DNA from 2 places in the Streptomyces sp. NBC_00989 genome. Region 2 is predicted to be linked to the other one. Evidence: riboswitches for the same ligand, from Rfam matches in the RefSeq annotation. Region 2 holds a riboswitch; the other holds the start of a gene.
The links. A riboswitch is a leader RNA that binds a small molecule or an ion and turns the genes downstream of it on or off. The one in region 2 is predicted to bind S-adenosylmethionine.

Region 1 (5,125 bases), 4.8 Mb from region 2:
CACCCGCGCCGGTCGCGAGGCTCTGGAGGCGATCCTCGCCAAACCGGCCTCCGCGGTGATCGGGCTCGACTTCGACGGCACACTCGCCCCGATCGTGCCGGACCCCGAGCAGGCGCGGGCCCACCCGGGCGCGGTACCGGCGCTGGCCGCGCTCGCCCCGAAGGTGGCGTCCGTGGCCGTGATCACCGGCCGCCCGGCGGGCGTCGCGGTCCGCAACGGCGGCTTCGCGGGCGTACCGGGCCTGGAACACCTGGTCGTGCTGGGCCACTACGGCACGGAACGCTGGGACGCGGTGAGCAGCACGGTCAGCGCCCCCGCCCCGCACCCCGGCGTCGCGGCGGTCCGCGCCGAACTCCCGGGCTTCCTGGACGGCATCGGCGCCTGGCAGGGCACGTGGATCGAGGAGAAGGGCCGCGCCCTCGCGGTCCACACCCGCCGGGCGACCGACCCCCAGGCCGCCTTCGAAGCCCTCCGCGCCCCCCTCACCGACCTCGCCACCCGCCACGGCCTGATCGTCGAACCCGGCCGCATGGTCCTGGAGTTGCGCCCGCCGGGCATGGACAAGGGCGTGGCCCTCCTCGACTACCTCCGCGAAACCGCCGCCGAGTCCGTCCTCTACGCCGGCGACGACCTGGGCGACCTCCCCGCTTTCGCCGCCGTCGAAAAACTCCGCTCGGACGGCGTCCCGGGGTTGCTGGTGTGCAGCGGCAGCAACGAGGTAGCCGAACTACGGGAGCGGGCCGACCTGGTGGTGGACGGCCCGGCAGGGGTCGTGGACCTGCTGTCGGCGCTCGCGGCTCAACTCGGCTGATGGGCAACGGGGTTGGCGGGCGCCGGACCGGGGTGTCGTAACTGCCCGGCCCGCCCCGGCCGCGGGCGCTGGAGCCGCCACGGCGATGCGGTCGGCGCTCGCCGCTCAACTGGGCTGAATGCCCAGCCGGGTTGGTGAGGTGGTCCGGAGTGTTAAGCCCGTAGTCCGCGCCCGTCGCTCAACTCACCTGATCCCGCAGCGCGTTCAGCTGTTCCAGGAACCACTGGGCCGGAGGCAGGGCCGTGGCCGCGGCGGTCAGCCTCTTCGTGCGCTCGGCCCGTTCCTCGGGCGGCATCGTCAGGGCCTCGTGGAGCGCGGCGGCCGTGCCGATCACGTCGTACGGGTTGACCGGGATCGCGTCCTCGCCCAACTCCTCGTAGGCGCCCGCCTCTCGGGAGAGGACCAGGACGCAGCCCTCGTCGGAGACGACCGGGACCTCCTTGGCGACGAGGTTCATGCCGTCGCGGATGGGGTTCACCAGGGCGACGTCGGCGAGGCGGTACGCGGCCAGGGAGCGGGCGAAGTCGTCCTTGACGTGGAGGACGACCGGGGTCCAACCGGGCGTGCCGTAGCGGGAGTTGATCTCGTCGGCGACCCGCTGCACCTCGGCCGTGTAGTCGCGGTAGACGGCGAGGTCCTGCCGGGAGGGGTAGGCGAACGCCACGTGGACGACCCGCTCCAGCAACTCCGGGTGGTCGTCGAGGAGTTGGCGGTACGCCAGGAGGCCGCGCACGATGTTCTTGGACAGTTCGGTGCGGTCGACGCGGACGATGGTCCTGCGGCCCGCGCCGATCTCCTCGCGCAGCGCGACGATGCGCTCCTCCACGTCCGGCTCGTGCGAGCGGGCGCGCAGGAAGTCGGCGTCGGCGCCCAGGCCGTGGACACCGATCCGCGTGTCACCCGGGCCGCCGGCGAACTCCGTACAACAGGCCGCGAACGCGTCCGCCCAGCGGTGGGTGAGGAAGCCGAGCCGGTCCGCGCCGAGCATGCCCGTCAGCAGTTGCTCACGGATGTCGTCCGGCAGCATCCGGAAGTAGTCCGCCGGTGCCCACGGCGTGTGCGAGAAGTGGCCGATACGGAGATCGGGGCGCAGCTCGCGCAGCATCCCCGGCACCAGGCACAGGTGGTAGTCCTGCACGATCGCGATCGCGCCCGCCGCCGCCTCCGCCGCCAGCGCTTCCGCGAACGCCCGGTTGTACGTCTCGTAGGACGCCCACTGGCGCCGGAACTCCGCGTCGAAGACCGGCTCCAGCGGGGTCTGGTACAGCATGTGGTGGACGAACCACAGCACGGAGTTGGCGATGCCGTTGTACGCGTCGGCGTGCACGTCGGCCGGGATGTCCAGCATCCGCACGCCGTCCTCGCCGACCCCGCGCCGTACGGCCTCGCGGTCGCCGTCGGACAGCGCCGAGCACACCCACAGCGCCCCCGCGTCCGGCCCGATCGCCGACAGCCCGGACACCAGCCCGCCGCCACCCCGCCTGGCGCGCAGCGAACCGTCGCCGCCCACCTCGTACGAGACGGGACCGCGATTGGACGCGACGAGCACCTGAGCAGCACCGCGAGGGGGCGTGGAAGCCGTAGAAGCCGTGGAAGCCATACGCCACAACCTAGCCCGGCCCGGAAACGCTCAAACGTGCGGACGGCCGCCGGCGGACCGTACGGGTCCGTATACGACCGTCCGCGACCGTCTGCGTGACTGACTACGACTGTCTAAGGCCGCACTACGACCGCGCCGGTCATGCCACCTTGCGGGACTGGTACTCGGTGATGTCCGCCATCGGCGGCCGTTCCTCCGTGTCCACGGAGTACGTGCGCGGCTCGAAGCCGTCCGGACCCCGTTCGAACTGGGTGAGCGACGGCCGGATCAGATGCCCTCGGGCCAGCCTCAGCTGTGCCGTGCGGTAGATCTGCGCGGCCATCCGGCCCAGCGCCTGCCCGTCCTGGTGCCGGTGCTTGCGCACGCCCACGTCCACCTGCGCGAGGGCGTCCAGGCCCACCAGGTGGAGCGCGTCGACGAGCATGCCGAGCTCGATGCCGTACCCGACGGGGAACGGCAGTTGTTCGAGCAGGGAACGGCGGGCCGCGTACTCGCCGCCCAACGGCTGGACGAATCCGGCCAGTTGAGGCCAGTGCATGTTCAGCAGCGGGCGGGCCATCATCTCGGTGACGCGGCCACCCTGGCCGGCCGCGCCGCCGAGCGGGCGGTCGTACATCGCCTTGACGAGGTCGACGCCGGGGTCGGTGAGCAGCGGGCCCACGATCCCGGTGACGAAGTCGGAGGAGAACTCCTTCAGGTCCGCGTCGATGAAGCAGACGATGTCGCCGCTGGTGACCAGCAGCGAGCGCCACAGCACCTCGCCCTTGCCGGGCACGGCGGGGATGCGGGGCAGGATGTCGTCACGGTGCACGACCCGGGCGCCCGCCGCGGCGGCCACCTCGGAGGTGCGGTCGGTGGACCCGGAGTCGACGACGACGATCTCGTCGACGAGCGGGACCTGCTGCATGAGGTCGTGGCGGATGATCGCGACGATGTCGCCGACCGTCGCTTCCTCGTTGAGCGCGGGGAGCACGACGGAGACCGACTGGCCCGTGCGGTGCTTCGCGGCCAGAATCTTGTGGAGCGGCCGGTCGGTCATGGACCAGGAGCGGGTGCTCAGCCAGTGCTCGACTTCCTTCAGCACGTTGCGCGGCTCCTCTGCGTTCTCTCGGCGATCAGTGATCACGGAGTGTGTGTGATCCATCTCGCGGTTCGGACGGCTCACTCAACTGTCCTGGCCTTCGGTTACAGTCTTGAACAACGCTGATGACCATCGCATGTCGGGGGTCGTCAACGCTCACGCAAGTGACACAACCGCATACACAACTGAACACCGCTCATCCAGAGGGGCAGAGGGATACGGCCCGATGAAGCCCCGGCAACCCTCCAGCCGGTCTTGGCACGCAGCTACACGCTGACGTGGTGAGGCTCCCGGCTCGGGAAGGTGCCAAATCCGTCTCACGGCGAGATGCGTCGTGAGGAAGATGAGGAGAAAGGGCCTCCCCTCCATGGCTGCGCAGACTGTCGCAAGCACCACGAACTCCGCGAACACGGACACGACCGCCGCGGACATCGCCAACTCCGTAGACCTCGGCCCCGCCACCGCGCTGTCCTGCCGCGAGTGCGGACACCGCGTCCCGCTCGGCCCGGTCTTCGCCTGCGAGGAGTGTTTCGGCCCGCTGGAGATCGCCTACGACTTCTCGGCCTACGACACCGAAGAGCTCCGCAAGCGCATCGAAGCGGGCCCGGCGAACATCTGGCGTTACGCGCCCCTGCTGCCCGTCCCCGCCGACGTGGCCGACAAGCCGAACATCAACCCCGGCTGGACCAAGCTCGTCCAGGCCGACAACCTCGCCCGCGAACTGGGCGTCGACGCGGGCAAGTTGTTCGTCAAGGACGACTCCGGCAACCCGACGCACTCCTTCAAGGACCGCGTCGTCGCCCAGGCCATCGAAGCGGCTCGCGCCTTCGACTTCACCACCCTCTCCTGCTCCTCCACCGGCAACCTCGCCGGCGCCGTCGGTGCCGCCGCAGCCCGGGCCGGCTTCCGCTCCTGCGTGTTCATCCCGCACGACCTGGAGCAGGGCAAGGTCGTGATGGCCGCGATCTACGGCGGCGAGCTCGTCGGCATCGAGGGCAACTACGACGACGTGAACCGTTTCTGCTCCGAGCTGATCGGTGACCCGGCGGGTGAGGGCTGGGGGTTCGTCAACGTCAACCTGCGCCCGTACTACGCCGAGGGCTCCAAGACCCTCGCGTACGAGATCTGCGAGCAGCTCGGCTGGCGGCTTCCGGACCAGCTGGTCGTGCCCATCGCCTCCGGGTCGCAGCTCACGAAGATCGACAAGGGCCTCCAGGAGCTGATCAAGCTCGGGCTCGTCGAGGACAAGCCGTACAAGATCTTCGGCGCGCAGGCGGAGGGGTGTTCGCCGGTCTCCGTCGCCTACAAGGCCGGTCACGACGTCGTACGGCCGCAGAAGCCGAACACGATCGCGAAGTCCCTCGCCATCGGGAACCCGGCGGACGGTCCCTACGTGCTGGACATCGCCCGGCGGACCGGTGGGGCTGTCGAGGACGTCAACGACGAGCAGGTCGTCGACGCGATCAAGTTGCTTGCCCGGACCGAGGGGATCTTCGCGGAGACCGCGGGTGGGGTGACCGTCGGTGTGGCGAAGAAGCTGATCGAGAACGGGCTGCTGGATCCGACGCTGACCACGGTGGTTCTCAACACCGGTGATGGTCTGAAGACGCTGGACGCGGTGGCCGGTACGGGG
Region 2 (5,125 bases):
AGTCCAACAGCCCGCGGACGGCGTGGAGTCGGCGTACGTCCTCCTCGCTGTACTCCCGCTGTCCCGACGCCGTACGCCGTGCCGTGACCAGGCCGCGCTGCTCGTAGTAGCGCAGGGTGCGGGTGGTGACACCCACGGCTGCCGCCGCGTCGCCGATGCGCATTCCGTCCTCCGGAAGTCGGGTGGCCGGCGACTACAACTCCACGACCACCGTGCCGATGTGGTGTCCTTCGAGCAGTTCCATGAGGGCGCGGGGTGCCTGGTCGATTCCGGACAGGCGGGTGTGCGGGACGGTGACCGAGCCCTCGCGCAGCCAACGGCCGAACGTCTCCGGGTATTCCGCCAGCGCGTCCCGGTGGCGCGCGCCGCTGACGCCGCGGACCTCGATGCCCCGCACGATGAGCGAGTAGGTGTCGATCTCGACGGGCGCCGTGTCCTCGCCCGACACCTGTGCGGAGAGCGCTCCGATCAGTCCCACCCGGGCACCGGGACGGGCCAGCGCCAGCGCGGCTCGCAGCTGCTCCCCGCCGACGGTGTCCACGACCGCGTCGATGCCCTCGGGGGCCGCTTTGCGCAACTGGTCCTCGATCGGTCCGGCGCCACGCAGCACGACCGCGTCGTACCCCAGCGTCTCGACCAGGTAGTCGGCCTTGCGCTGTGAGCTGGTGCTGCCGATGACCCGGCCAGCCCCGCGCAGGCGGGCGAACTGTCCGGCCAGGGTGCCGAGTCCGCCCGCCGCGCCGGAGACGAACACCGTGTCTCCGTCGCGTACTTCGGCTCCCCGGACGACGCCGATCCAGGCCGACGGACCCTGCGAGAGGTACGCCACCGGGTCCGGCAGGACCGTGAGGTCGACGGGCTGCACCGCGTCGGCCTCCACCACGGCGTACTCGCGGAACCCCGCCCAGTGCGACACCAGGTCACCGGGGCGCAGCGTCCCGCCCTCGGGAGCCGTCACCACCTCGCCGACGGCCGGAGCCGACAACGGCCGGCCGACCTCGAACGACGGCATCGGCATCCCCGCGTCGCCCCTCATCAGGGTGCGCAGTGAGGCGGCGACGCTCATCAGGCGGTTGCGTACCAGCGCCTGTCCGGGTCCCGGTCGCGGAACGGGAACCTCCACCACGGCGAAGTGGTCCGGGTCGAGGGCGCGTTCGGGACGGGCGGCGAGACGGACCTCGCGATGTGTGGCGGGGAGGTTCGACCGAGACATCTACGGGCTCCTGACGGGTTGTTGGCGCCGCACACCTCGTGCGGCGCCCCCGACGTTAAAAGTTGACGCGTACGTCAAGGGCAAGCCGGAGCGACGGTCCGGTCGCTGCCGCTCGCCCGCCCGCACCTGCCATTGACGTACGACGATGTCGCTCCGTACGATCACGATCGGCATCGAGTGTCAGCGTCAAGCCCTGGCTTGCTGACCGGCAACCCTCCGACGCGGTGGGGTGCTCCAGGTGAAAGCCCGGCAGGATCACCGAGGATCTCTGCAAGCGCGAGGCCCTGTGGCCGGGGTCGGAGATGTGGAGGACGGTCGTGCGACACAGCAGTGACCCGAGTGTCTCCCCCGCCTCCCTGACGGCCGCGACCGTGTTCTCCCGGTTCTCGCGCCGCCGCCACATCGACCTGCAGCGCTTCACCAGCTGTCTGTGTCGCGCCTGACCGCCTTGACCACGTCCGTCTGACGTCTGTCGCGGCCTGTAGGCGTTCTCCCGCAGCCTCTCGCGGTCCTGTCCGTGTTCGCGGACATGGTCCGCAACCGCCGCGTCCCCTCCCGCCCGACCCCCGAACTGCACTGCCCGTCCTCGGCGTTGCGCCGACCGGAGCGGCGCGCCCGCGCGCGCAGCCGTGATCCGCGGGGCACCCCCATGCGTAGTGACACGAGTAGGAGCACCCTTCGTGAGAGCACATCCGGACATCCGCCCCACCCGATGGGCGGCGCTTGCCGCCCTCCTGACCACCAGCGTCCTGCTCACCGCCTGCGGGTCCGGCAGCAGCGGCGGCTCGGGCAGCGGCAGTGGCCCGGCGAAGTCCGGTGGCACCCTGACCTTCGCGGTGGGTTCCGACGCCGGCTGCGTGGATCCGCAGCAGGTGGCCAGCAACGACACCATCTACTCGGTACGTCAGGTCGTGGACTCCCTCACCGACCAGGACCCCGGGACCGGCAAGATCGTGCCCTGGCTGGCGAAGAGCTGGGACATCAGCTCCGACGCGACCACGTTCACCTTCCACCTCAGGTCGGGTGTGACCTTCAGCGACGGGTCCGAGCTGACCGCTCAGGTGGTCAAGGACAACTTCGACGCGGTGCCGAAGCTCGGCGCGCTGGGGACCCTCGCCGAGGGTTATCTGAGCGGCGTCAAGAGCACCACCGTGGTCGGCCCGCTCACCGTCAAGGTGACCTTCCAGCAGCCCAACGCCCAGTTCCTGCAAGCGACTTCGACGCACTCGCTGGGCATCGAGTCCTCGGCGAGCGTGAAGAGGTCCCCGCAGCAGAAGTGCAGCCAGGGAGTGGTCGGCTCCGGGCCCTTCGTGCTCAAGCAGTACGTGCAGAACCAGTCGATCACGCTGGCGAAACGCACCGGGTACGCCTGGGGTTCCTCGCTGTGGCACAAGAGCGGCGAGGCCTACCTGGACAAGGTGGTCTTCAAGGTCGTGCCCGAGGCGGGGGTACGGGCCGGCAGCCTCCAGTCGGGGCAGGTGGACGCGATCAGCAGCGTCGGCAGGGCCAACGAAGCGGCGCTGAAGGGCGGCCAGGTCACCCTCCAGCGACGGGCCAACCCCGGCGTGGTGTTCGGCCTGGCCTTCAACAACTCACGGCTGGTTCTGAAGGACGCCCGGGTACGCCAGGCCATCGGGTTCGCCATCGACCGCAAGCAGATCGCCGACACCGTGTTCCCGACCGGGACCCAGCCCGCGACCAGCGTCCTGGCGCACACCACACCCGACTACGCGGACCTCTCCTCGGACCTGACGACCGACGCGGCCAAGGCGAAGTCCCTGCTGGACGCGGCCGGTTGGAAGACCGGTAGCGACGGCATCCGTACGAAGGACGGCAGGAAGCTGAGCCTGACGGTGAACTGGATTCCCAACTCGGCCACCAACCAGCCCGCGTTGGAGTTGATCCAGCAGCAACTCAAGGCTGTCGGTGTCGGCCTGACGCTCAAGCAGCTCCAGGTCACCCAGCTCGCCCCGACGCTTCAGTCGGGTGACTACGACGCGGCGTGGGGGAACGTGACCCGGGCCGACCCGGACATCCTGCGCAGCTCCTTCTCGACCAAGCTGGCCAACTTCTACCGCGTCCCGGTGGGCCCGCTGGACACCCCGCTGACCCAGCAGGCCGCGACCACGGACCCCACGAAGCGCGCTCAACTGGTCGGGCAGGCCCAGCAGTTGATCGTGCGGAACGCCTACTACGCACCGGTGGTGGAGCTCCAGACCCAGATCGGCGTGGCGACGAAGGTGCACGGCCTGAACTTCGACGCCTCCAGCCGGATCCAGCTCCACGACACCTGGATCGGCTGACCCGTGCGCCGCTACGCGGTCAAACGGCTCGCCCAGGCCGTCGGGGTGCTGTGGGCCGCCTACACGGTGTCCTTCCTGGTCCTCGACTTCCTGCCCGGCGATCCGGTCACGGCGATGGCCGGCGCCGGAATGGACTCCGGGCAGGTCGATCCGGCCCAACTCGCGGCGTTGCGGCACGAGTACGGCTTCGACAAGCCGATCCTGGTGCAGTACGCCGACTACCTCGGCAAGGCGGTGCGCGGGGACTTCGGCGACGCGGTCTCCACCGGCCGGCCCGTCACCTCGACGCTGGCCGACGCGCTGCCCCAGACACTTCAGCTGACCGGAGCCGCGCTGCTGCTCGCGGTGATCCTGGGCGGCGGTCTGGCCGTGCTGGCGACGTACACCTCGCAGCGCTGGCTGCGCCAACTGCTGCTGTCGTTGCCGCCGTTGGGGGTGTCCGTCCCGACGTTCTGGACCGGTCTGCTGCTCGTGGAGTCCTTCTCCTTCCGCTTGCACTGGTTCCCCGCCTTCGGCAACGACGGGCTGCGGGGGCTGGTCCTGCCGGCCGTGACCCTGGCGATCCCGACCGGCGCGCAGGTCGCCCAAGTACTGGCCAAGAGTCTCCTCACGGCACTGGACCAGGCCTATGTGGAGACCGCCCGCGCCAAGGGCGCCGGCCGCTGGCGGGTCCATCTGCGGCACGCCCTGCGCAACGCGTCGCTGCCGGCGCTGACGGTCGTAGGACTGCTGGTCGGGCAGTTGATCGCCGGTTCGGTGGTCGTCGAGACGGTGTTCTCCCGTGACGGCCTCGGCCGGGTGACGGCCGCCGCGGTCACGGCCCAGGACATCCCGCTGGTCCAGGGGGTGGTGGTGTTCGGGGCGCTGATCTTCGTGGTGACGAACCTGGTCGTCGACCTCGTGTATCCGCTGCTGGACCCGCGGATCGTGGTGGCCTCGGGCCGGAAGGCGGGATTCGCATGAGCCAGGAACTGATCGACGACGCCACCGGCGCCGCGCCGGACCTCCCGGCCCGGCCGGTCGAACCGGCAGGCGACCCCGGACCGGGCGACGGCCCCGAACCGGGGAGCCGTGTCGGCCTGCGGCGCGTCCGAGGGTTCCTGGTGCGCCGCCCCGGCCTGCTGCTGTCGGTCCTGATCGTCGTCCTGGTGGTGCTGGCCTCCTTCTGGCCGGACCTGTTCACCTCGAAGGACCCGCTGCAGGGGGTGCCGTCGGAGAATTTCCGCGGCCCCAGCGGCGCGCACTGGTTCGGCACCGACGAACTGGGACGCGATGTGTTCTCCCGGGTCGTACACGGCGCCCAACTCTCCCTGAAGGCAACGCTGATCGCGGTCGCGGTCGCCTTCGTGGTGGGCAGTCTGATCGGTCTGGTCGCCGGGTTCGTCGGACGCTGGGTCGACGACGTGCTGATGCGCTTCGTCGACGTACTGCTGTCCATCCCGGCGCTGTTCCTGTCCCTCGCGCTGGTCACCGCGCTGGGCTACGGCACGGTGAAGGTGGCGGTCGCGGTCGGGATCGCCAGCGTCGCGAGCTTCGCGCGGGTGACGCGGTCGGAGGTGCTGCGGGTGCGGCAGGCGGTCTTCGTCGAGGCATCGCGCTCGTGCGGATC

Region 1: it holds a riboswitch for S-adenosylmethionine, as region 2 does, so the genes downstream of both, thrC (threonine synthase) here and OG714_RS50195 (putative leader peptide) in region 2, are expected to answer to the same signal.

The regions. Positions count from the first base shown of each region.
Region 1 covers NZ_CP108728.1:6,366,448-6,371,572, forward strand. The annotation lists gene otsB (trehalose-phosphatase) at 1-811, shown strand, start outside; gene OG714_RS28295 (trehalose-6-phosphate synthase) at 990-2,411, opposite strand; gene OG714_RS28300 (glucosyl-3-phosphoglycerate synthase) at 2,551-3,495, opposite strand; SAM riboswitch class I at 3,686-3,842, shown strand; gene thrC (threonine synthase) at 3,860-5,125, shown strand, end outside.
Region 2 covers NZ_CP108728.1:11,120,899-11,126,023, reverse strand. The annotation lists gene OG714_RS50205 (MerR family transcriptional regulator) at 1-163, opposite strand, end outside; gene OG714_RS50200 (MDR family NADP-dependent oxidoreductase) at 194-1,213, opposite strand; SAM riboswitch class IV at 1,383-1,496, shown strand; gene OG714_RS50195 (putative leader peptide) at 1,531-1,656, shown strand; gene OG714_RS50190 (ABC transporter substrate-binding protein) at 1,894-3,516, shown strand; gene OG714_RS50185 (ABC transporter permease) at 3,520-4,479, shown strand; gene OG714_RS50180 (ABC transporter permease) at 4,476-5,125, shown strand, end outside.